Regions from separate parts of the Pseudomonas salicis genome, predicted to be linked through region 2. Evidence: predicted binding sites of a transcription regulator. Region 2 holds the regulator's gene; each other region holds the start of a gene.
What was found. Region 2 encodes sigma-54, which starts transcription at its own class of promoters, with help from an activator protein. Its sites were predicted from a motif close to ANTGGCATNNANNTTGCTNT; they were not measured.

Region 1: a site for sigma-54 is predicted at 5,618-5,637, ahead of ACWKWE_RS20670 (pilin). Genes of this name have one in related genera too.
Region 3: a site for sigma-54 is predicted at 3,564-3,583, ahead of glnK (P-II family nitrogen regulator). Genes of this name have one in related genera too.

What each region holds. Positions count from the first base shown of each region.
Region 1 is NZ_JBSKHU010000005.1:498,736-505,880, reverse strand. Features, by position in the region: gene nadC (carboxylating nicotinate-nucleotide diphosphorylase) at 1-329, shown strand, start outside; gene ACWKWE_RS20695 (hypothetical protein) at 547-966, shown strand; gene ACWKWE_RS20690 (hypothetical protein) at 1,143-1,751, opposite strand; gene ACWKWE_RS20685 (oligosaccharide flippase family protein) at 2,071-3,306, opposite strand; tRNA gene ACWKWE_RS20680 (tRNA-Thr) at 3,506-3,581, opposite strand; gene ACWKWE_RS20675 (O-antigen ligase family protein) at 3,625-5,010, opposite strand; gene ACWKWE_RS20670 (pilin) at 5,157-5,573, opposite strand; gene pilB (type IV-A pilus assembly ATPase PilB) at 5,799-7,145, shown strand, end outside.
Region 2 is NZ_JBSKHU010000002.1:727,389-734,533, reverse strand. Features, by position in the region: gene ACWKWE_RS09580 (PA2169 family four-helix-bundle protein) at 161-631, shown strand; gene ACWKWE_RS09575 (sensor domain-containing diguanylate cyclase) at 702-2,210, opposite strand; gene ACWKWE_RS09570 (HPr family phosphocarrier protein) at 2,504-2,776, opposite strand; gene rapZ (RNase adapter RapZ) at 2,791-3,648, opposite strand; gene ptsN (PTS IIA-like nitrogen regulatory protein PtsN) at 3,651-4,115, opposite strand; gene hpf (ribosome hibernation-promoting factor, HPF/YfiA family) at 4,128-4,436, opposite strand; gene ACWKWE_RS09550 (RNA polymerase factor sigma-54) at 4,514-6,013, opposite strand; gene lptB (LPS export ABC transporter ATP-binding protein) at 6,204-6,929, opposite strand; gene lptA (lipopolysaccharide transport periplasmic protein LptA) at 6,929-7,145, opposite strand, start outside.
Region 3 is NZ_JBSKHU010000006.1:205,706-212,850, forward strand. Features, by position in the region: gene ACWKWE_RS22395 (HAD family hydrolase) at 1-398, shown strand, start outside; gene sutA (transcriptional regulator SutA) at 549-878, opposite strand; gene ACWKWE_RS22405 (secondary thiamine-phosphate synthase enzyme YjbQ) at 972-1,403, opposite strand; gene ACWKWE_RS22410 (ammonium transporter) at 1,643-2,989, opposite strand; gene glnK (P-II family nitrogen regulator) at 3,024-3,362, opposite strand; gene ACWKWE_RS22420 (accessory factor UbiK family protein) at 3,776-4,039, shown strand; gene ACWKWE_RS22425 (YifB family Mg chelatase-like AAA ATPase) at 4,212-5,705, shown strand; gene ACWKWE_RS22430 (methyl-accepting chemotaxis protein) at 5,838-6,698, opposite strand; partial or broken gene ACWKWE_RS22435 (Cache 3/Cache 2 fusion domain-containing protein) at 6,693-7,145, opposite strand, start outside.

The sequences.
Region 1 (7,145 bases), on a different contig from region 2:
TTGCAGCCTGCGGCGGCATCGCCCAAGCCATCGCGGCCGCCCACAAAATCGCCCCCGGCAAACCCGTGGAAATCGAAGTCGAAAGCCTTGATGAGTTGAAGCAGGCGCTGGAGGGCGGCGCCGACATCGTCATGCTCGACGAACTGAGCCTCGACGACATGCGCGAAGCCGTACGCCTGACAGCGGGTCGCGCCAAGCTTGAAGCCAGCGGCGGGATCACGGACGCGACCTTGCGCACGATTGCGGAAACGGGTGTGGATTACATCTCCATCGGGACGTTGACGAAGGATATAAAGGCGGTGGATTTGTCGATGCGCTTGAGCATTTGACTGAAGCAATAACGTCGCCATCGGGCGTCGCCCCCACCGGCGCCCTGCATCCCCCAAGCATCATGTTCAAGACGAACGGCCCGCTGCACGGCAGAAAATGCGAACTGCCGCACCTTTTCTCAGTTGAAAAACCCACTTCTCTCGCTAGAATCGCGAATTATTCAAATTTGTAACAAATTCTAATAATTGGATTACCACTCAGGGAAGGAGAATTTCTGTGAAAACAAAACTGCTGTGCGCGCTGGCCATCACCCTCATCTCCGGTTGCGCCTCCATGGGCGGCGAAGACAAATTCAGCGCCTCTTACGTCCAAAGCCACCTCATTCCGCACAAGACCACCCAGGCCCAAGTCCAGGCCATCTACGGCGTGCCCGACAACCAGACCACCTACTCAGATGGCAGCTACCGCTGGAGTTACGATAAAACCGGCAACCTGAGCGCCGCCTCGAACCTGGTCGGCTACATCCCTGGCGCAGGTGCCGTCGGCAGTGCACTGGGCGTGGCCAGCTCCGCCAACCAAGCCTCCAACGCCGCGTCAACCGCCGCCGGCAAGGTGAATGGCGACGTCGAGAACCACGGGAATAGCTTGAGCATTCATTTCGGCAAGGACAGGGTTTTGAGCTACTGGACGCTTTAAGGTCCGATTCCGAGTTTGGCCGCCAGCTTCTACGGTGACCACGAACTTCACGACCCTTACTGACGCCGTAACGAGAAAAGCCCGGTCTGAAGATCGGGCTTTTCATGTCTGCAAATGCCTTTCAGACTGGTCAAAGCTAACACCGCACCTCAGCCCCTCCCGCCCGATCGCAGCGCCTAGCTGACTTCGGTTGTATCTGAAACGTATATTTTTTCGCCCGTCATTCCGTAATTTTCTCGAAAGCGGCGGATGATTTCTTCAGCGTGCTGTTCCGATTCAAATGGGCCGAGCGCTACGATGTCTGGCGCGTTCACATGCACCTTGAGCTTGTGGATCGCAGCTCTTTCCATTAGGCGATCATGAGAATACTCATCACACCTGAAGCAAACGATCCAGTCGTGAGCTATCGATGCCTTCAGCGCATGAGTATCCAAAGCTGTTGGATGGCTAACCTTGGCGACTTCATCTATCTCCACCAACATAGCGTTCTTCGCTATTCGATCCCTGAGGCAAAAGGCCAATAACAGGCAAGCTAAGTAGATTGCACCCACTATCTCCAAGACGTGCCACCGCTGAACAGAATGGCCAGGTGTGTTCAGCCACTCGAGAATGCCCACAGCACACAAGGCAAACATCGGACTCATGAATATGAGCATCACGATGCGGACCATGATTCGGTGACGTCGAATCCAAGAGGGAGGGCCTTCGCTGCGGTGGGTTTCCATGAGAATAGGGCTAAAGGCACCGGCCATCCCGACCCCGACGATCAAATCAAAGATGTCCATACAGTCCGCGCTCAGTTCCGTTTAAAAAATCGCAGCAGGAGATGCGGATCGTATTCGCGCGTAACACACCAGCACAACCCTTTCTAATGAAGGAGCGGGGGCGCAGATGCACAGAGAAACCTGCTAACCGGGCTATAAGAAGATCGAAACGATAAGAAATTGGGAGCAATAAAAAAGTCGCCTGAGGGTAATGCTATTCACTTAAGCATTTGAGCTCAACCCGCGGCTCCTAAAGAATCCGATGCCAGATACCTCCCTTCTGGCAACGCATTCCAGAAAGGGCGAACCGAAACCTCTCGTAGCTCAATATGAAGGGGTTTCAAGCGAACACTTCTCGTCTTAGCCCGTAGGTCAAGAGTCCGCAAAGTAACACTTCTGTCAAAATTGTCGCCCACGCGGCCCCTTCCACGCCCATGTTAGGGATCAAATAAAAGTTCAGAGCAACATTAACAGCAATAGCAAAAAAGAAACTAATCGCGAGCAGCCGCTCATGTTGCGTCGCGATCGCATTCTGCTCAAGAACGTAGTTCGGCAATGCGAAGACCAGTGCTAGAAACAACAATTGAATCAATTTGTTAGCACCGTCGGCATATACATTCCCGAACAGCATTCCGACAATCCAGGGTCCAACGATCCATCCAGCCGTCGCCAACACAATCCCGATCAGCAATGCGCCGACAACGGCATTTCGGCTAAATCGAGTGGCGGCTCCGGACTGCATGGCCAACACTCTCATACGTCGAAACAACATCAACACAACAGGCATTGCAAGTAACAAGAGCCCATCATGAATCCGCGTTGCGACTGCGTAGTGACCGATCGCTGGAATCTCGCCCAGAAGGCTTCTCAAAATGATGATATCGATCTGGTGGTAAAGTGTAGAAGCAAGCCCCACTGCAAAAAAACTCAATGCGCTGCGATAAGCCCACGTCGGGAATGTCCAATCGATGCTCACCAGTGAGGGAAAGTGTCTGAAATGAAACGCCAATGTCAGCAGCAAGCCTGCGCTCCAAGCAAGGAAAATAACCACCGGAGACGCTCCTAGCATCAGTACGGCAATTAACACAAATACCGCACTGACACTGCGGCTAATGAAAAGAAACAACGCGTCCCGCTCAAACTTCCCCGCGCCCTTGAACCACGATGACTGCCACTGCATCAGCGTGATCGCCGCAAAGCACAAGATACCGGACATCAACGATAGAGCGTCACTCCAGCCGTAAAAGGCGCCAGTCATGACAATGAGCAATGACGTCGTCACCACCAAATGCAACAACGCGATAGTGGGGAGCTGATCGCAACGAGATTGAAGGGCCGCGGAAGGCGCAGCACGCTCACGCAGTAAAAGCGTGTTAAATCCTGCATCCTGGGCCAGGAAAAGAACACTCGCCAACACATAGATGTAGGTGTAGTGACCGAAAGCACTAGACCCCATGCTCCGGGCAAACAGTACAGAGAGCCCTAAGGAGACGGCAGCCGAGTACCCGGTGACGCCCCACTGCATCATCAAAGGCGTGAAACGCTTAAATAAGACCTGACGCTGCACCAGATCCATTACGCTTGAACCTGGCGGATGGAAAGTTGGAATGGGGTCGGTACACAGACCAACGATGGCAAAAACATCAATCTAGAGAAAAAATCCACTCGACCTTCTTTTTTAACGGCTGAAAAAGGTCGTAAGACCATAGCGGCAGTAAGCGAGAACTTCACGCATTCCGAGCTGAGCATCGCCATCCAGCAGGATGGCGGAAAGATGGTGCCGAAAACAGGAATCGAACCTGCGACCTTCGCGTTACGAGTGCGCTGCTCTACCGACTGAGCTATTTCGGCGTTGGGACAGAAAGCTAGCAGGACTCTCATTTCGCGGCAACCGCTACTGAGGCTGGCTGGCGATTACGCCTTGTTGCCAAAATCGTGGCTGGTAATTACCTCCAAAATCGTGGCGAAATTGTTCCTTACGATCTTCAAGATGAGGAAAGTCGCGTATCACCGTAAAGGCAAAAAAACTCACAGCCATCATGACGCCCGTCACCCAAAGCCCGTAAAACTTGAAAGCACCTTGAGGTTGCGCGGGCCTTTCGTGAATCGCCAGCAGCCACCCGGCGGCGATGGCCAGACACAACTGCGAGTAAGGCATGACAATCACACCATCGACCATCGATTGCGTCAGCGCACCGATTAGGCTGGCGAACAGGCATAAGCGTAGAAGATGAACAGGCATCTCTGGAGAGCACTTTTGTCTGATTAGAACAAATGTTGCTATCAATCCGCGAGCGACCAGCCCCACCACCAAAAGCGTCGAAGGAATGCCCCACTCACTGGCCCACTGCAAAATGGCCTGATGGGGGTGGGCCGCAACCGGGTTGTAGAGATCGGCAAACTGCATTGGACCTGCGCCCAACAGCGGCTGGGCTTTGATCATTTCCCAAGCCTGCAGCCAAATAATGTCGCGGGCAGACAGTGAAGTGGTCATACGCTCTGACGCAGAGTTAATCACCGTGATACCCAGCCACTTACACAGCACGACGAATACAAGGTAATAGAGCACAAGCCCCGCCAGCATCGTCAGCCCCTGCCAGCGTAGCCAGCGACGCCCCTGTGCGCCGCACCAAAACATGACGAAGCCCGCGGCGGCCATGCCCAGCCAGGTTCCTCGGGTGGCGCCCGTGATTGCGATCATCCACCAAGCCACCAGCAGCGTAAATATCCACACGCGCGACTTGCTCCCGTACTCACCGGCAAGCAGAGGCAATGCCAAAAGCGGCAACGTGAACGTCTGGAACTGCCCGTAGAAGCGCCGATTGGCGAAACCCTCCAGTAGCATGTCGACATCGATCGTTGAAAGGTCGCTCGACAACCCCGCAAGCGAGGCGGCTGCAAACTGAACACACTTGAATGCACAAATCGCCAACACCAGCCCTATCAAACGCTTGTCCAGCGAGGGGCCATTATGTTGTCGTTCGAGCCCCACGGCCAGGCAGATCCCCACACAGGAGACGACCAACGCCAACTCGGCGAGTGCCCAGGCTGGTTGATGCGAACCCATAACCGAGGCAATTGCCAGCGCCATTAGAAGAAGGGCGATGCCGTGTCCCCTAACGCCATTGGTAGTCAAGAGAGAGAGAGATTTACGGTGAATCAACAGCACTATTGATAAAAAAACAGCGATCATGCACTGAAAAGCACGCTGCCTGTCATGGGTTCCAAACACAGGCAACGTGACGGACAACACCATTAACAACCAAAATAAAAAAAACATACTCCGTGAGATCCGACTTGTTGCCATGCCTAAACGGCTCTCTCATAAGAACGTTCGTGCGAACGACAAAAAACCCGACCGGTGAGGATCGGGTTTTTGAATACGATACCGAAATCTGCTCAGGCTAACCGCTGAACGCAGTCGTATCAGCTACCGCTACCGGTACAGCCAGAAACGGAATACTTAGTGGTGTTACCACAGCTCCAAACACCAGCAGTGGTGCGAGTAAGCGTAACGGTTTTACTGTTTACAGCCGGGTTACCTTTAATGGCACAGACGAGGGTTGCCGTGCCATCGGCAGCAACAGATACGGTTGTAGCGCAACGAGTAGTAGAAGCAGTCAAGCCAAAGTCTGCAGGGTTTGTAGATGTAGCAGTCAATGAACCTTCGTTAATTTTGGTTTCTGCAAGGGTCTTGCCCGGGGTAATTTCAGCCAGAGCAGCGCCCAGTTGAGATTTCCCAGTATAGTCCTGATAAGCAGGCAGAGCGATGGCGGCTAGAATACCGATGATTGCAACCACAATCATAAGCTCGATCAGTGTAAAACCTTTCTGTGAATTCATCACGACTTCTCCAAGCGTCAATTGATCAGATGCCACCCATTTGTTAAGCACAAGGCGTGCCAGCTAAAGGACAGACGCATAGACTAGCTCGAGACAGCCAAGCCGGCGTCCTCGCTCTCCCTTTTTAAGCACTATGTGACATTTTTTGTCACTTGGCTGCCATTCATTTGGCAGCCAAGCCCGACTACGCTATAAACCACTCACTGTAAGTGTCTGGTGGCTTTAATGACTGATGTCGTCCTAACTGGTTTGGCCAAACAACTCGTTGTCGCTGAGTTGCTCAATGAAAAGACTGCCCAGCAGGCCTATCAGCAAGCGCGAAAGGACAAGCTTTCGCTGGTTAGCTATCTGGTCCAGAACAAGCTGGTTAATAGCTTGCTGCTGGCCGAGATGGCATCAGACCAGTTTGGGCTCCCTTTTTTAGACTTATCGACCCTAGATAGGGAAGGCCAGCCTAAGGGGCTCGTGAGCGAGAAGCTCGTTCGCCAACATTGCGCTTTGCCCCTCTGGCGCCGCGGAAACAAGCTGTTCGTAGGAGTTTCAGATCCCACCAATCATCAAGCCATCACGGACATTCAGTTCAGTACTGGCCTGAATACTGAAGCCATCCTCGTTGAGGATGACAAGCTCACCGTTGCCATCGACAAATTGTTTGATACCCATGCTGGCCTAGGAGAAATGGCGGACGTCGATCTCAGCATGGAGGTGGAGAACGACACAGAAACAAAGGAAACGATGCTGGGAGACGTCGATGCCGAAGACGCTCCGGTGGTGAGGTTCGTCAATAAGATGTTGATGGATGCTATTCGCTTAGGGTCTTCTGATCTTCACTTCGAGCCTTACGAAAAGATTTTCAGAGTTCGGTTGCGTACGGACGGCATTCTCCATGAGGTTGCGAAACCACCCACACAACTTGCAGGTCGGATTGCTGCTCGCCTCAAGGTAATGGCTGGGCTGGATATTTCTGAGCGCCGAAAGCCCCAAGACGGTCGTATCAAGCTTCGGATCTCGCGAAACCGCGCCATCGACTTTCGAGTGAACACGCTTCCCACACTGTGGGGCGAAAAAATTGTGATGCGGATACTTGACCCCACTAGTGCGCAGATGGGGATTGATGCTTTGGGGTATGAACCAGACCAAAAAGCGCTTTACCTCGAGGCCTTGAGTAAGCCGCAGGGGATGATTTTGGTAACGGGCCCGACTGGCTCTGGCAAAACGGTGTCGCTCTATACGGGCCTGAATATTTTGAATACTCCAGACATAAATATTTCGACCGCAGAGGATCCAGTAGAGATCAATCTGGAGGGCATCAACCAAGTCAACGTGAACCCTCGCCAAGGTATGGACTTTTCGCAGGCATTGCGTGCATTTTTGCGCCAAGACCCTGACGTCATCATGGTGGGCGAGATCCGTGACCTGGAAACGGCGGAGATAGCCATCAAAGCCTCCCAAACGGGGCATATGGTCCTTTCAACATTACACACAAACAGCGCCGCAGAAACACTAACGCGCTTGCACCATATGGGCGTCGCTGCTTTTAACATCGCCACCGCCATTAACCTTATTATTGCT
Region 2 (7,145 bases):
CATGCAAAAAGAGAGAAAGGTCTGTGTCTTGATAAATATAAATACTTGATAAATAAGGATTTATTTTGTTTTAAAAAGCTGGCACGAGCTCTGCAATATTTAAGTTATCGAGTGTAGAAATATCAACTCTTCGATTAACCTGCCAGAAAGGAACTGCAAAATGACGGATATCAATAAAGAAGCGATCTCGGTACTCAATGATCTGATCGAGACCAGCATTGACGGCGAGAAAGGTTTTCACACCGCTGCTGAAGACGTCAAGAACCCAGAAATCAAGGCGTATTTCCTTTCCCGTTCCACCGAGTGCGCGACGTCTGTACGTGAACTTCAAGCCGAAGTCCGTGCACTGGGCGGCGATCCAGACAAATCCTCCAGCGCCGCAGGTGCAGCGCATCGTCTGTGGGTTGAGCTGAAAGCGGCCGTGACCGGCAAAAGCGATGAGGCTGTATTGAACGAAGTAGAGCGCGGTGAAGACCACGCCCTGAAAGCGTACAAAGAAGCTTCGCAAAAAGCGGTCGAGAAAAACCTGCCCGCTAACGTAGTGACCCTGATCCAGCGTCAGCTGCCAGGCGTCCAGGCAAACCACGATAAAGTCAAAGCGCTGCGTGATACCGTTCGCAGAGCAAGCTGATCAGCGTAGCTGAGCCCGTTTCGGGCTCGCTCCTCTGATTCGAAAAACGCCAGACGTGTCTGGCGTTTTTTTATGCCGTTTTGGGAGACGAGTTGAACTCAGTGCGGTTACGGCCATTACGCTTCGCCCGGTAGAGCGCTTCGTCAGCATCACTGAACAGTTGCGCCTGCTTGTCGCCCGCATTGGGCTGGCGCGAGGCGATACCAATGCTGACGGTGACGGAATGCCTGTCTCCGGCATAGGGCGGGAGCGATTCAATCGCAACTCTGATTTTTTCGGCGATGATTCTGGCGCCCTGCAAATCTGTTTCCGGTAAAACCACCAAAAACTCCTCGCCGCCATAGCGCGCCGCCAGATCACCGGGTCTACGAATTGCATTGGCCAGGGTTTGGGCCACGTTGCGCAACGCGACGTCGCCACCGTGATGGCCGTGCCGGTCGTTGAATGCCTTGAAGTGGTCGACATCAATCATCAGCAATGACAACGGCTTGCCGGAGCGCATGCCTCTGGACCACTCCTGTCGAAATACCTGATCCAGTCTCCGCCGGTTTGCCAGCCCTGTCAGGCCGTCCGTCGAGGCCAGCTCAGCCAGCTCCCGTTCTGCGAGGTGTCGCAGCTTCAACTGTTTACCCAACAGGTACGACAGCCACAGGATGCCCAGGCACAAAAGGCTCGTCGCGCCCGCCACCAGCGCCGCGTTGCGTTTCCAGACGGCGTACACCACGTCTTTCGATTGGGCCACGATGACGATCAGCGGCAAGTCGCCCACGCGTGAGAACGTGTACAGCCGAGTTGTTCCGTCCAGGTCCGATACGGCCGTGAAGCTTCCGCTGTTTGTCTTGAGGATTCGCTGAAAGTTGGGAAGCCCGCTGAAGTCCCGGCCAATTGCGTATTTGTCGGGTTGCTCGGCTTGTCGGGCCAGCAATATGCCGTCTGCGCTGATCAAATTGACGGTGCTTCCTTTGCCGATGTCCAGCCCACGAAACAGTTGGTTGAAGTACGTCAACCGCATCGATGCGCTGGCGATGCCGATGAATCGTCCATCGGGCGAGGGGAGGCGGCGGCTGAAACTGATGCACCAGTCCTTGAAGCCCCAGCGTGCCTTGAACGGACCGCCCACTCTCATGGCCGTCGAAGCGCTCTCGCGGTGCTGCTGAAAAACGGGGCGGTCAGAAAAATTGTCTTCTCGGGGGATGACGGACAGCGAGTCCGCGACGATGTCACCGGTTTCGTCCAGAATCACCAGATCGCCTTTATACGGCGCTGCGGTCGAGCGATCGAAAATGACCAACTGACGAAGTTGAGGCGCTAGTGCAATGACTTCAGGGTCTTGCCAGGTCGCAATCATGCCTTGCAGCGACGTGTCGTACAGCTCGGCATTACGCTGCACGTCCGCGTCGATCAGCTGCACCACGTTATTGGCCGACTGCACGGCGCTCTCGGTGGCGCTTCCGTGCTCGCGAATCAGCAACGAGGCCACGATCATCAAAATCGCCACCACCGCCAGTACACTGCCGGACATCAGCATTTTTTCCGGGCGAGACCAGGCTCTGTGCACCGAGGTGGGGGTGAATGTCATCGATCAGCTCTGTCAGCAATTCAGCTATTGATGCCCGTTGATGCAGGCGTTAGCAGTCTGTCCAAGCCGGTCCATGCTTGAAGGTGAATGGGTCGGGACGTGGTGCTTCAAAGCGTTGGATTAAAGATGCTTCAGGGGGATTGATCAAGTCCGGCGAGAATCCAAAAGTCCGGAAGTGATTGCCTGCAGTGTTCAGGCGCGAAACGGAAGGGGTAGCGCTCGATCCTGAGAAGCCCGGCTTACCGTCGGGCTGTGTTTCGGGAATAACGAATTCGGCGAAGGTCGACCAACCCTCATTCCCCTTCATCAAACTTGTTGTTGATCAGTTCGATCAAACCTTCCAGCGCGGCGTGTTCGTCGTCGCCTTCTGTCAGCAGGTGTATTTCGGTGCCTTTGCCTGCGGCCAGCATCATGACGGCCATGATGCTTTTACCATCGACCATGCTGTCCGGAGTGCGGCCCACGCGGATCTGGCAGGGGTACTTGCCGGCAACGCCGACGAATTTGGCGGCAGCGCGGGCGTGCAGGCCCAGCTTGTTGATGATGGTGATTTGGTGAGCGGGCATCGCGTTGGGGGTCCTTAGCTTAGGTCGCGGTGGCGAACCTGAACATTCTTGAGCGATTGTTGCAGGACCTGACCCAAACGTTCGGTCAGGTAGACGGAGCGGTGGTGTCCGCCGGTGCAGCCAATGGCAATGGTAACGTAGGCGCGGTTGCTGGCAGCGAAGCGCGGCAGCCACTTGGTCAGGTATGACGAGATGTCCTGAAACATCTCTTCGACATCGGGTTGCGCCGCCAGATAGTCCGCCACCGGCTGGTCGAGTCCGGATTGCTCGCGCAACTCCGGTTTCCAGTAGGGGTTGGGCAGGCAGCGCACGTCGAACACCAGATCCGCGTCCACGGGCATGCCGCGTTTGAAGCCAAAGGATTCAATGAGGAAAGCGGTGCCGGGTTCGGGCTTGTTCAGCAGGCGCAGCTTCAACGTGTCGCGCAACTGATAAAGATTCAGGTGGGTCGTATCGATGGTCAGATCGGCCAGGTCGATGATCGGCCCCAGTAAGGTTTTTTCATCTCGAATCGCTTCGGCCAGCGAGCGCGTGGCATTGCTCAGCGGATGGCGGCGGCGCGTTTCAGAAAAGCGCTTGAGCAGTGTGGACTCTTCAGCGTCGAGGAACAGCACGTCGCACTGAATGTGGCGAGCGCGGACCTCTTCGAGCATTCGCGGAAAACGGGTCAGGTGGCTGGGCACGTTTCGGGCGTCGATAGAGACCGCCAACAACGGCTCGGCGAGTTCGGTATTGATCAGTGCGCGCTCGGCAAGTTCGGGGAGCAGGCCTGCCGGCAGGTTATCGACGCAGTAGAAACCGCTGTCTTCGAGAACATCGAGGGCCGTGCTCTTGCCGGAGCCGGAGCGACCGCTGACGATGATCATGCGCATGATCAGTGACCGTTCTGGACGTTGAGCACGACGTTGTAAAGCTCTTCGCTGCTCTTGGCACCACGCAGGCTGGCGCGCACGTCCGCGCGGTCAAGCATGCTGGCGATCTGACGCAGAAGTTCGAGGTGGGCGTCGGTGGCCGCTTCCGGGACGAGCAGCACGAACAGCAGATCCACAGGCGCGCCGTCGATGGCGTCGAAATCCACCGGGCGTTCCAGGTGCAGCACCGCGCTCACAGGCGCCGCGCAGCCTTTCAGGCGGCAATGGGGGATCGCGATGCCGTTGCCAAACCCGGTGGAACCGAGTTTTTCACGGGCGATAAGGCTTTCGTAGACGGTTTGCCAGTCGAATTCGGGCACTTGTTGCCCGATCAGTTTGGCAATCTCTTCGAGAACGGCTTTTTTACTGCCGCCTGGCACGTTCACGAGGGACCGGCCAGGGGTCAGGATATTTTCAAGTCGGATCATGGATGGGGAGTGTCAGCGAGCTGCCGCACCTTTGAGGATGCTTTGCTGCTTTTCCTTATGCTTGAGCAATTGTCTGTCGAGCTTGTCAGTGAGCAGGTCGATCGCCGCGTACATGTCATCATGTTCGGCATTGGCAACGACCTCTCCACCGTGGATATGCAGGGTGGCCTCGATCTTCTGTTTGAGCTTCTCGACGGCCATCGTCACCTGCACGTTCGTAATCTTGTCAAAATGCCCTTCGAGCTTTTTCAGCTTCAGCTCGATGTATTCGCGCAGGGGCTTGGTCACTTCCAGTTGGTGTCCACTGATGTTGACTTGCATACAGCTTCTCCTTCGTTGCCAGTGCATTAAGAGGCAGGCTGAGTTGCCTGCCACTGGAACGCTGTGGCTTGTGACCTTTACATCAGTCGCTTGCGTTCGCTGGACGGCGCGATTCCTAAGGACTCGCGGTACTTGGCGACTGTGCGACGGGCCACTTGAATGCCTTGTGCCTCCAGTAAACCAGCGATCTTGCTGTCACTCAACGGCTTTTTCTGATTTTCCGCGGCAACCAGTTTTTTGATGATTGCGCGAATGGCAGTGGACGAGCATTCGCCGCCTTCGGAGGTGCTGACGTGGCTGGAAAAGAAATACTTCAGTTCGTAGATACCACGGGGTGTATGCATGAATTTCTGCGTGGTGACACGGGAAATCGTCGATTCGTGCATGCCCACCGCCTCAGCGATGTCGTGCAGCACCAACGGCTTCATCGCCTCGTCGCCATACTCCAGAAAGCCCCGCTGATGCTCGACGATTTGGGTCGCCACTTTCATCAGGGTTTCGTTACGGCTTTGCAGGCTTTTGATGAACCAGCGGGCTTCTTGCAACTGGTTGCGCATGAAGGTGTTGTCGGCGCTTGTGTCCGCGCGGCGCACGAAACCGGCGTATTGCGGATTCACCCGAAGGCGGGGAACGGCTTCCTGATTGAGCTCGACCAGCCAGCGCTCATTGTGCTTACGCACGATGACGTCCGGCACTACGTATTCGGCTTCGGTGGATTCGATCTGCGAGCCAGGGCGTGGGTTGAGGCTCTGGACCAGTTCGATGACCTGGCGCAGATCATCTTCCTTGATCTTCATGCGCCGCATCAGTTGAGCGTAGTCACGGCTGCCGAGCAGGTCGATGTAATCGCCGACCAGTCGCTGGGCTTCCGCCAGCCATTTGGTCTTGGCCGGAAGCTGGCGCAGTTGCAGCAACAAGCACTCGCCAAGCGTGCGGGCGCCGACGCCAGCCGGCTCGAATTGCTGAATGCGATGCAGCACGGCTTCGATTTCGTCCAGCTCGATGTCGAGTTCCGGGTCGAAGGCGTCCAGCAGCTCTTCCAGGGATTCGTCGAGGTAACCCTGATTGTTGATGCAGTCGATCAGCGTGACGGCGATCAAACGATCGGTATCCGACATCGGCGCCAGGTTCAGTTGCCAAAGCAGATGGCTTTGCAAGCTCTCGCCCGCCGACGTGCGTGTGGTGAAATCCCACTCGTCATCGTCATTGCTGGGCAGGCTGCTGGCGCTGGTCTGGTAGACGTCTTCCCAGGCCGTATCGACGGGCAGTTCGTTGGGGATACGCTCGCTTTCGCTCCATTCGCCGTCTTCGAGATTGTCGACGGTGGGTGCGGATTCCTGGTAGGTCGGTTCCTGTACGTCAGGGTTGGGCTTTTGCTCGATATTGTCGGCCATGGGGTCGGCATTATCGAAGTCGTCGCCTTCTTCCTGGCGCTCCAGCATCGGATTGGACTCCAGTGCCTCCTGAATTTCCTGTTGGAGATCCAGCGTCGACAGTTGGAGTAAGCGGATGGCCTGTTGCAGCTGCGGTGTCATCGTCAGCTGCTGGCCCATTCTCAAGACTAGCGAAGGTTTCATGGCAGGGGCTTAACACCTTATTCGCCGGCGCACATGCGCGCCATCCACTACTAGGGGCGCCGAGGCGCCAACTTAAGCAAATTATATGCCTGAACCCGGAGTGTTTGCCTAGGGTGTAATGACAATTTATGCGAGGTTGGTGATGAGGCGTATGCTGCGTTCGCCGACCAACCCCTTGCCATTGCGTGGTTTACAGGCGGAACTCGTGACCGAGATACACTTCCTTGACCAACTGGTTGGCCAGGATGGTTTCGGAATCGCCTTCTGCAATCAGTTGCCCATCGTTGACGATGTAAGCCGTTTCGCAGATGTCGAGTGTCTCACGGACGTTGTGGTCGGTGATCAGAACGCCGATACCCTTCGCTTTGAGATGGTAGATGATCTGCTTGATATCGCCCACGGAGATGGGGTCGACGCCCGCGAAGGGTTCGTCCAGCAGAATGAATTTCGGCGACGTTGCCAGTGCGCGTGCGATTTCCACTCGGCGGCGTTCACCACCGGACAGGCTCATCCCGAGGTTGTCGCGGATGTGTGTGATATGGAACTCCTGCAGCAAGCTTTCCAGCTCTTTGCGGCGTCCTGCGCGATCGAGCTCCTTGCGGGTCTCGAGGATCGCCATGATGTTGTCCGACACCGACAGCTTGCGGAAGATCGACGCTTCCTGCGGCAGATAGCCGATACCGGCGCGAGCACGGCCATGCATCGGCTGGTGGCTCACGTCCTGGTCGTCGATCAGCACGCGGCCCTGATCGGCCTGAACCAGGCCGACGATCATGTAGAAGCACGTTGTCTTGCCTGCGCCGTTAGGGCCCAGGAGACCGACGATCTGGCCGCTGTCGATGGACAGGCTGACGTCACGTACGACTTGGCGGCTTTTGTAAGCCTTGGCCAAGTGTTGGGCTTTCAGCGTTGCCATTAAGGGGCCTTCTGCTGGTCGGTTTTCTTTTTCGGCTGGATCACCATGTCGACGCGAGGACGCGCTTCGGTCACCTTACTGCCGGTGGCGCGGCCAGCGCTGGCAAGTTTTCTCACCGTGTCATAGACGATCTTCTCGCCCTGAGTCACGTTGTTGTCCTTGTCGACTACCTTGGCCTTGTCGATCAATACGATGCGGTTTTGCGGCGCATGGTAC
Region 3 (7,145 bases), on a different contig from region 2:
AAGGGCGGCACAAGCTGGACATCTTCCCGGAGGTAGTGCCAACGCTGGAGATTCTGACCAAGTCCTACACTTTGGGTGTGGTCACCAACGGCAACGCCGACGTGCGCCGACTGGGGCTGGCCGATTATTTCGCGTTCGCGCTGTGCGCGGAAGACCTGGGCATCGGCAAACCCGACCCAGCGCCATTTCTCGAAGCGCTGAAACGCGGAAAGTCCGAAGCCGCCCATGCCGCGCATGTTGGGGATCACCCCGGCGACGACATCGCAGGCGCCCAGCAGGCTGGCTTGCGCGCCATCTGGTACAACCCGAGTGGCAAGGCGTGGGAGGCCGACAAATTGCCGGATGCGGAGATCAGGAGCTTGACGGATTTGCCTGGGGTTCTGGCGCGTTGGGGGTGACGCTTGGCTGGAGATTCTTACTCTGATGCCCTGCGGGCCTGATCGCGATCAGGCCCGCAGGGCATCAGAGTAAGTATTCCAGGTCAAACCCCAGCCAAAAAAAAAGCCCGCAGCGACAGCGGGCTTTTTTCAGCAGGTATCTGACACCCTTTAGATAGGGCGGCTACCGTACTTGTTGTCAGGCTTCTTGGGCGGATCGGCGACCACGTTGGCCTCCACTTCCTGCACCTTGCCGCCACGGGCGAGGAACTCTTCCATCGCGCGAGCCAGAGCATCACGCTCTTTGTTCTTGGCCTCAACGCTAGGCAGCTCATCGACCGAGACCGCAGCCTTGGCCTTGCCTTTGGTGGGGGTGGCCGCCGCTTCAGGACTGTCGTCTATCTCGGAGCCGTCGTCTTCGGGAGCAGCTGCAAGCTCCTCACCGTCATCCTCGTCTTCCAGACCGTCTTCAACCAGATCGTCGTTGTCGTCGTCGCTCATGTTCTACCTCATGACTTGCGAAAGCAGATTAGTTATAGCCCAGCTGCACATAATTTCTAAGACAGCCAGAAAAAATTCAACCACCGCCAACCCTCAGCGGTCGTACGGCTCGCCCTGAAGGGTTGCGAGGACTTTACGCGCACCGCCTGAATCGCGATGCTCTCCTAAATAAACACCTTGCCAAGTCCCGAGTGCCAACCGTCCATCCGTTATCGGGAGGGTCAGCTGGCAGCCTAGCAAACTGGCTTTGAAGTGCGCGGGCAGGTCGTCGGGTCCTTCGTCGTCGTGTTCAAAACCAGCCTGATCCTGCGGAATGAGCCGGTTGAAAAAACGCTCGAAGTCACGGCGCACCGCCGGGTCGGCGTTCTCGTTGATGGTCAACGAGGCCGACGTATGTTGCAGCCACACATGCAGCAGGCCCACTCGGCATTCACGCAGCCAGGGAAGCCCTGCCACGATCTCGTCGGTTACCAGATGGAATCCGCGAGGCCTGGCCCGCAGCGTGATTCTGGTCTGTTGCCACATACCGTTCTCCGCCCTTCGGCGCGCATTCTAACGCGCTGGAAAAAAAAACAAAGCGCGTAATGAGTGACGTTTTTTGTAAGCCGAAAGCCCGGAACTGCAAGCCGTTGCAAACATTGCAAAGGACGCCCTGAAACGGGGCCGGAACAGGCTTCGCGCATCACTCGTCAGCGGTCTTGCCTATCGACAAACGCCAGGCAAAAAAATGCCCGGAAACCCGGGCATTTTTTTCAGAGTCGTGATTACAGGTTGTAGCCACGCTCGTTGTGTTGCGCGAGGTCGAGGCCGACCGCTTCTTCTTCCTCAGTGACACGCAGACCCATGACAGCGTCCAGCACCTTGAGGATGATGAAGGTCACGATCGCGGTGTAGATGATCGTGAAACCAACGCCTTTGCACTGAATCCAGACTTGTGCCGCGATGTCAGTCACAGTGCCGAAGCCGCCCAGCGAAGGGGCTGCAAAGACACCGGTCAAGATCGCGCCGAGGATACCGCCGATACCGTGAACGCCGAAGGCATCCAGCGAATCGTCGTAGCCCAGTTTGCGTTTCAGGGTGGTGGCGCAGAAGAAGCAGACCACGCCCGCCGCCAGACCGATGATCAGGCCGCCCATTGGGCCGACAGTACCGGCCGCCGGGGTGATGGCAACCAGACCGGCAACCACGCCCGAGGCGATGCCCAGTGCGCTTGGCTTACCGTGGGTCAGCCACTCGGCGAACATCCAGCCCAGTGCAGCGGCGGCGGTTGCGATCTGAGTGACCAGCATCGCCATACCGGCAGTGCCGTTGGCTGCAGCAGCCGAGCCTGCGTTGAAGCCGAACCAGCCTACCCACAGCATTGCTGCGCCGACCAGGGTGTAACCCAGGTTGTGCGGAGCCATTGGGGTGGTCGGGAAGCCTTTGCGTTTGCCCAGTACCAGGCACGCTACCAGGCCAGCCACACCGGCGTTGATGTGAACAACGGTGCCGCCCGCGAAGTCGAGAACGCCCCAGTCCCACAGCAGACCACCCACGCCACTCCAGACCATGTGCGCGATGGGCGCATAGACCAGGGTGAACCAGATGGCCATGAAGATCAGCATCGCGGAGAACTTCATGCGTTCTGCGAAGGCACCGACGATCAGAGCCGGGGTGATGATGGCGAAGGTCATCTGGAAGGTGACGAACACGGCTTCAGGAAACAGCGCCGTCGCACCGGTGATGCTGGCAGGCGTGATGCCCGCCAGGAACGCCTTCGACAGACCGCCGACGAAGGAGTTGAAATTGATGACGTTGGCTTCCATTCCCGTGGTGTCGAAGGCCAGGCTGTAACCGTAGATGCACCACAGGATGCTGATCAGGCCGGTGATGGCGAAGCACTGCATCATCACGGAAAGCACGTTTTTCTGACGAACCATGCCGCCGTAGAACAGTGCCAGACCGGGAACGGTCATGAACAGTACGAGCGCGGTAGACGTCAGCATCCAGGCGGTGTCGCCTGAGTTGAGTACAGGTGCTGCGGGGGCTGCCACTTCGTCTGCCGCCATGGCCAAGCCAGGGGTTACGAGGGACAACAGGGCTCCTAGCCCTGCGAATTGACGCAGAGTCATATTGTTTTCTCCTGGGGCGTTGGGGTTTGGCGGCTTAGATTGCGTCGGTATCGGTTTCGCCGGTACGGATGCGAATAGCCTGTTCCAGATTGACCACGAAGATCTTTCCGTCACCGATCTTGCCGGTGTTGGCCGCTTTGGTTATCGCTTCGATAACGCGGTCCAGATCCTTGTCATCGATCGCAACGTCGATCTTCACCTTGGGAAGGAAGTCGACAACGTATTCCGCACCGCGATACAGCTCGGTGTGGCCTTTCTGACGTCCGAAGCCTTTGACTTCAGTTACCGTGATGCCCTGCACGCCGATTTCCGACAACGACTCGCGTACGTCGTCCAGCTTGAACGGCTTGATGATGGCAGTGACTAGCTTCATGAAACTTTCTCCCGAATTGGTGGACTTGCCCCAGGAAAACAAACCCGTCTCAAGTCTAAGCGCAGTGTCTGGCTTTGTAACGCGTCGTTGGCCCGAAACAGGTCAACTCCAGAAAACCGCTTCTGACGAAACACTTCCCCGCTCCGCCTGCCGCACTGCATTCGTCACAGCGACTGCATCAGTGCATGGGTCATATGCCACTAAGCAGAAACCTTGCCATCTCGTGAAAACCCGCGAATTACGGCCCCTCAGCTCACTCCACGCGACTTCAGATCGCCATCACTCAATCCCGCCGCACAACAACAGTGCGAACGTGCACGACCAAATGCTCGAAAAGCGTGCAACGCGCCAGCGTGAAATGACTATAGACGCTGCGTGATACACTGCCGCCCCTCTGATTCCGGAAGACGAAGATGCTCCCGCCAAAAGCCTTTCTAGATGCCCTGAGCGGCCACGCCTCGCGGTTGTTCAACGGCGAGACCCCACTGCCCCGCAACGAATTCGAGACCCAGTTCAAAGCCCTGCTGCAAAGCGGCTTCAGCAAACTGGATCTGGTCAGCCGGGAAGAATTCGACAGCCAGATGGTCGTCCTGGCCCGAACCCGTGCCCGTCTTGAGGCACTGGAAGCGAAGATGGCAGAGATGGAAGCGCAGTTGGCGGGGCAGCCGAAGGAATAAACCATTCGCCCTCCCGGTGCCCCGCTCAGGGGCACGATCGTTTGCCTGATTGGCTTTATGTCCTGAGACGATCTGCGGAAATACCCCGTAGAACTTACCCCCTCCCTCACCCCACTCCCCTGACTATCCTTCAGCACGCCGCAGGAAGCGGTGCTGCCTTCAAGGATCAGTCATGTCCCTCGCCATCGTTCTCAGCCGCGCTCAAGTCGGGGTCGAAGCCCCTGCGGTGACCGTCGAAACTCATCTCGCCAACGGCCTGCCGGCGTTGACGCTGGTGGGGTTGCCGGAGGGGGCGGTGAGGGAAAGTAAGGATCGGGTACGTTCGGCGATTCTGAATTGTCGACTGGACTTTCCGGCGCGGCGGATCACGTTGAATCTGGCGCCCGCCGATCTGCCGAAAGACGGCGGGCGTTTCGATCTGGCGATTGCATTGGGCTTGCTGGCGGCAAGTGGGCAGCTACCCACGCTGGCCCTCGATGGCGTGGAATGTCTGGGCGAGCTGGCGCTGTCGGGCGCGATACGTCCGGTGCAGGGTGTGTTGCCTGCGGCGTTGGCGGCGCGGGAGGCGGGGCATACGCTGATCGTCCCGGCGGTGAACGCTGAAGAGGCGTGTCTGGCGTCGGGTTTGAAGGTAATTGCGGTCAGTCATCTGTTGGAATTGGTGTCTCACCTCAACGGCCATACCCCGATTGCGCCGTATAAATCCAACGGCCTGATTCTGCAAACCCAGCCTTATCCGGACTTGAGCGAGGTTCAGGGCCAGCCCGCCGCCAAACGTGCGTTGCTGGTCGCCGCTGCCGGGGCGCATAACCTGCTGTTCAGCGGTCCGCCGGGGACGGGCAAAACCCTGCTGGCGAGTCGTCTTCCCGGTCTTTTGCCACCGCTGGACGAGCGTGAGGCGCTGGAGGTCGCAGCGATTCAATCGGTGGCCAGTCATGCGCCCCTCACCAGTTGGCCCCAGCGGCCGTTTCGACAACCCCATCATTCGGCGTCCGGGCCAGCGCTGGTTGGCGGTGGTAGTCGTCCGCAACCCGGCGAAATCACGTTGGCTCACCACGGCGTGCTGTTTCTCGATGAATTGCCCGAGTTTGATCGGCGCGTGCTGGAGGTGCTGCGTGAGCCGCTGGAGTCCGGCCATATCGTGATTTCCCGCGCCCGGGATCGTGTGCGCTTTCCGGCGCGCTTTCAATTGGTCGCCGCCATGAACCCTTGCCCGTGCGGCTATCACGGCGAGCCGACCGGGCGTTGCCGCTGCTCCACCGATCAGATTCAGCGTTATCGCAACAAGCTGTCCGGGCCGTTGCTGGATCGCATCGACCTGCACCTGACCGTCGCCCGCGAAGCGACGTCGCTGGCCGCCACCGCTCAAACCGGCGAAAGCAGTGCCAGCGCCGCACGGCTGGTCTCCGAAGCTCGCGACCGTCAGCAAAAGCGCCAAGGCTGCGCCAACGCCTTCCTTGACCTTCCCGCCTTACGCCAACACTGCGCCTTGCTGCCAGAAGACGAAGACTGGCTCGAAACCGCGTGCGAGCGCTTGAGCCTGTCACTTCGTTCGGCCCATCGACTGCTGAAAGTCGCGCGCACGCTGGCGGATCTAGAGCGGGTCGAGGCGATTTCCAGAAGCCATATTGCCGAAGCGTTGCAGTACCGGCCGTCGTCGGGATGAGCGTTCAAGCTTTTGATTCTGGCCTCAGGCCGTAGCAGTCCGGCTTGCCGGCGGTGGCCTATTTGAGATCGATGCCGCCGGCAAGCCGGACTGCTACAGGGGATCGGCGTAGGCTGTTAGACCTGCTCATCCTTACCGAAACCGATCCACTTCCTTGCGCAGATCCGCCGCCAGCGCATTCAACTCCTGCGCCGTCACCGCCAGGTTCGACACCACTTCGCGCTGTTCGCTGTTGGCGAGGGCGATGCTCTGCAAATTGGCACTGAGTAGCGTCGCGGTGTTGCTTTGCTCTTGGGTCGCGGTGGTGATCGACGCGAATTGCTCGCCCGCAGAGCGGCTTTGCTCGTCGATATGGGCCAGTGCGGCGGCCACTTTGGCGTTACGCGACAGGCCTTCCTGCATCAGCGTATTGCCCTGTTCCATGGTGCTGATGGCGTTGCCGGTTTCCTGCTGGATGCTGGCGATCATGCCGGAGATTTCGTCTGTGGCCTGACGGGTGCGAGAGGCGAGATTACGCACTTCATCAGCGACCACCGCGAACCCGCGACCTTGCTCCCCTGCCCGCGCAGCCTCAATGGCGGCGTTGAGGGCAAGCAGGTTGGTCTGCTCGGCGATGGAGGTGATGACACTGACGATGCCGCCGATTTCCTGCGAACGCTGACCAAGGGTGTCGATCACGGCGGCGGTGCTGCCGAGCGACCCGGCGATCTGCTCAAGGGACGCCGAGGCTTCTTCCATCGAGGCGCGACCGATGCGGGTTTGCTGGGCGTTGCCCTGGGCCAGACGCTCGGTGTTGCCCATGTTGTCGGCGATGGTCAGGGCCGTGGCGCTGAACTCTTCGACGGCCCCCGCCATGCTGGTGATCTCACCGGACTGTTGCTCCATGCCTTCATACGCGCCGCCCGACAGGCCGGACAAGGCCTGCGCTCGACCGCTGACTTCTTGGGCCGCGATACGAATGTGCGAGACCATGGTTTCCAGCGCCTGGCCCATCTGGTTGAAGCTGCTGGCCAATTGGCCGATTTCGTCGTGGCGCGTAATATTCAGGCGCGCGCTCAGGTCACCGGCGCCGAGGGCTTCGGCCTGATTCACAAGGTCCGACAGCGGCTGCAATTTGCTGCGCAACAGCCAGATCGCCGAGCCAACTGCGATCAGCATCGCCAACAGGCTGCCGATGGCGAGTTGAGTGCCCACGCTCCAGGTCACGGCGCTGATTTCCGCTTTAGGCATGGTGGCGAGCACGACCCATGGTCCACCGGAGAACGGCTCCGCGACCGTGTAGAAATCATCCCCTGCGTCTTGCCAGAAACGGCCTTTGTTCGGGGTTTTGACGAATTCGGCCAAGGTTTTGCTCGCCTGATCCAGATCCTTCACGCCCGCAGGCGGCACCAGCCATTTATTCTGTTCGTCGAGCAGGGCCAACGAGCCGGTCGAGCCGAT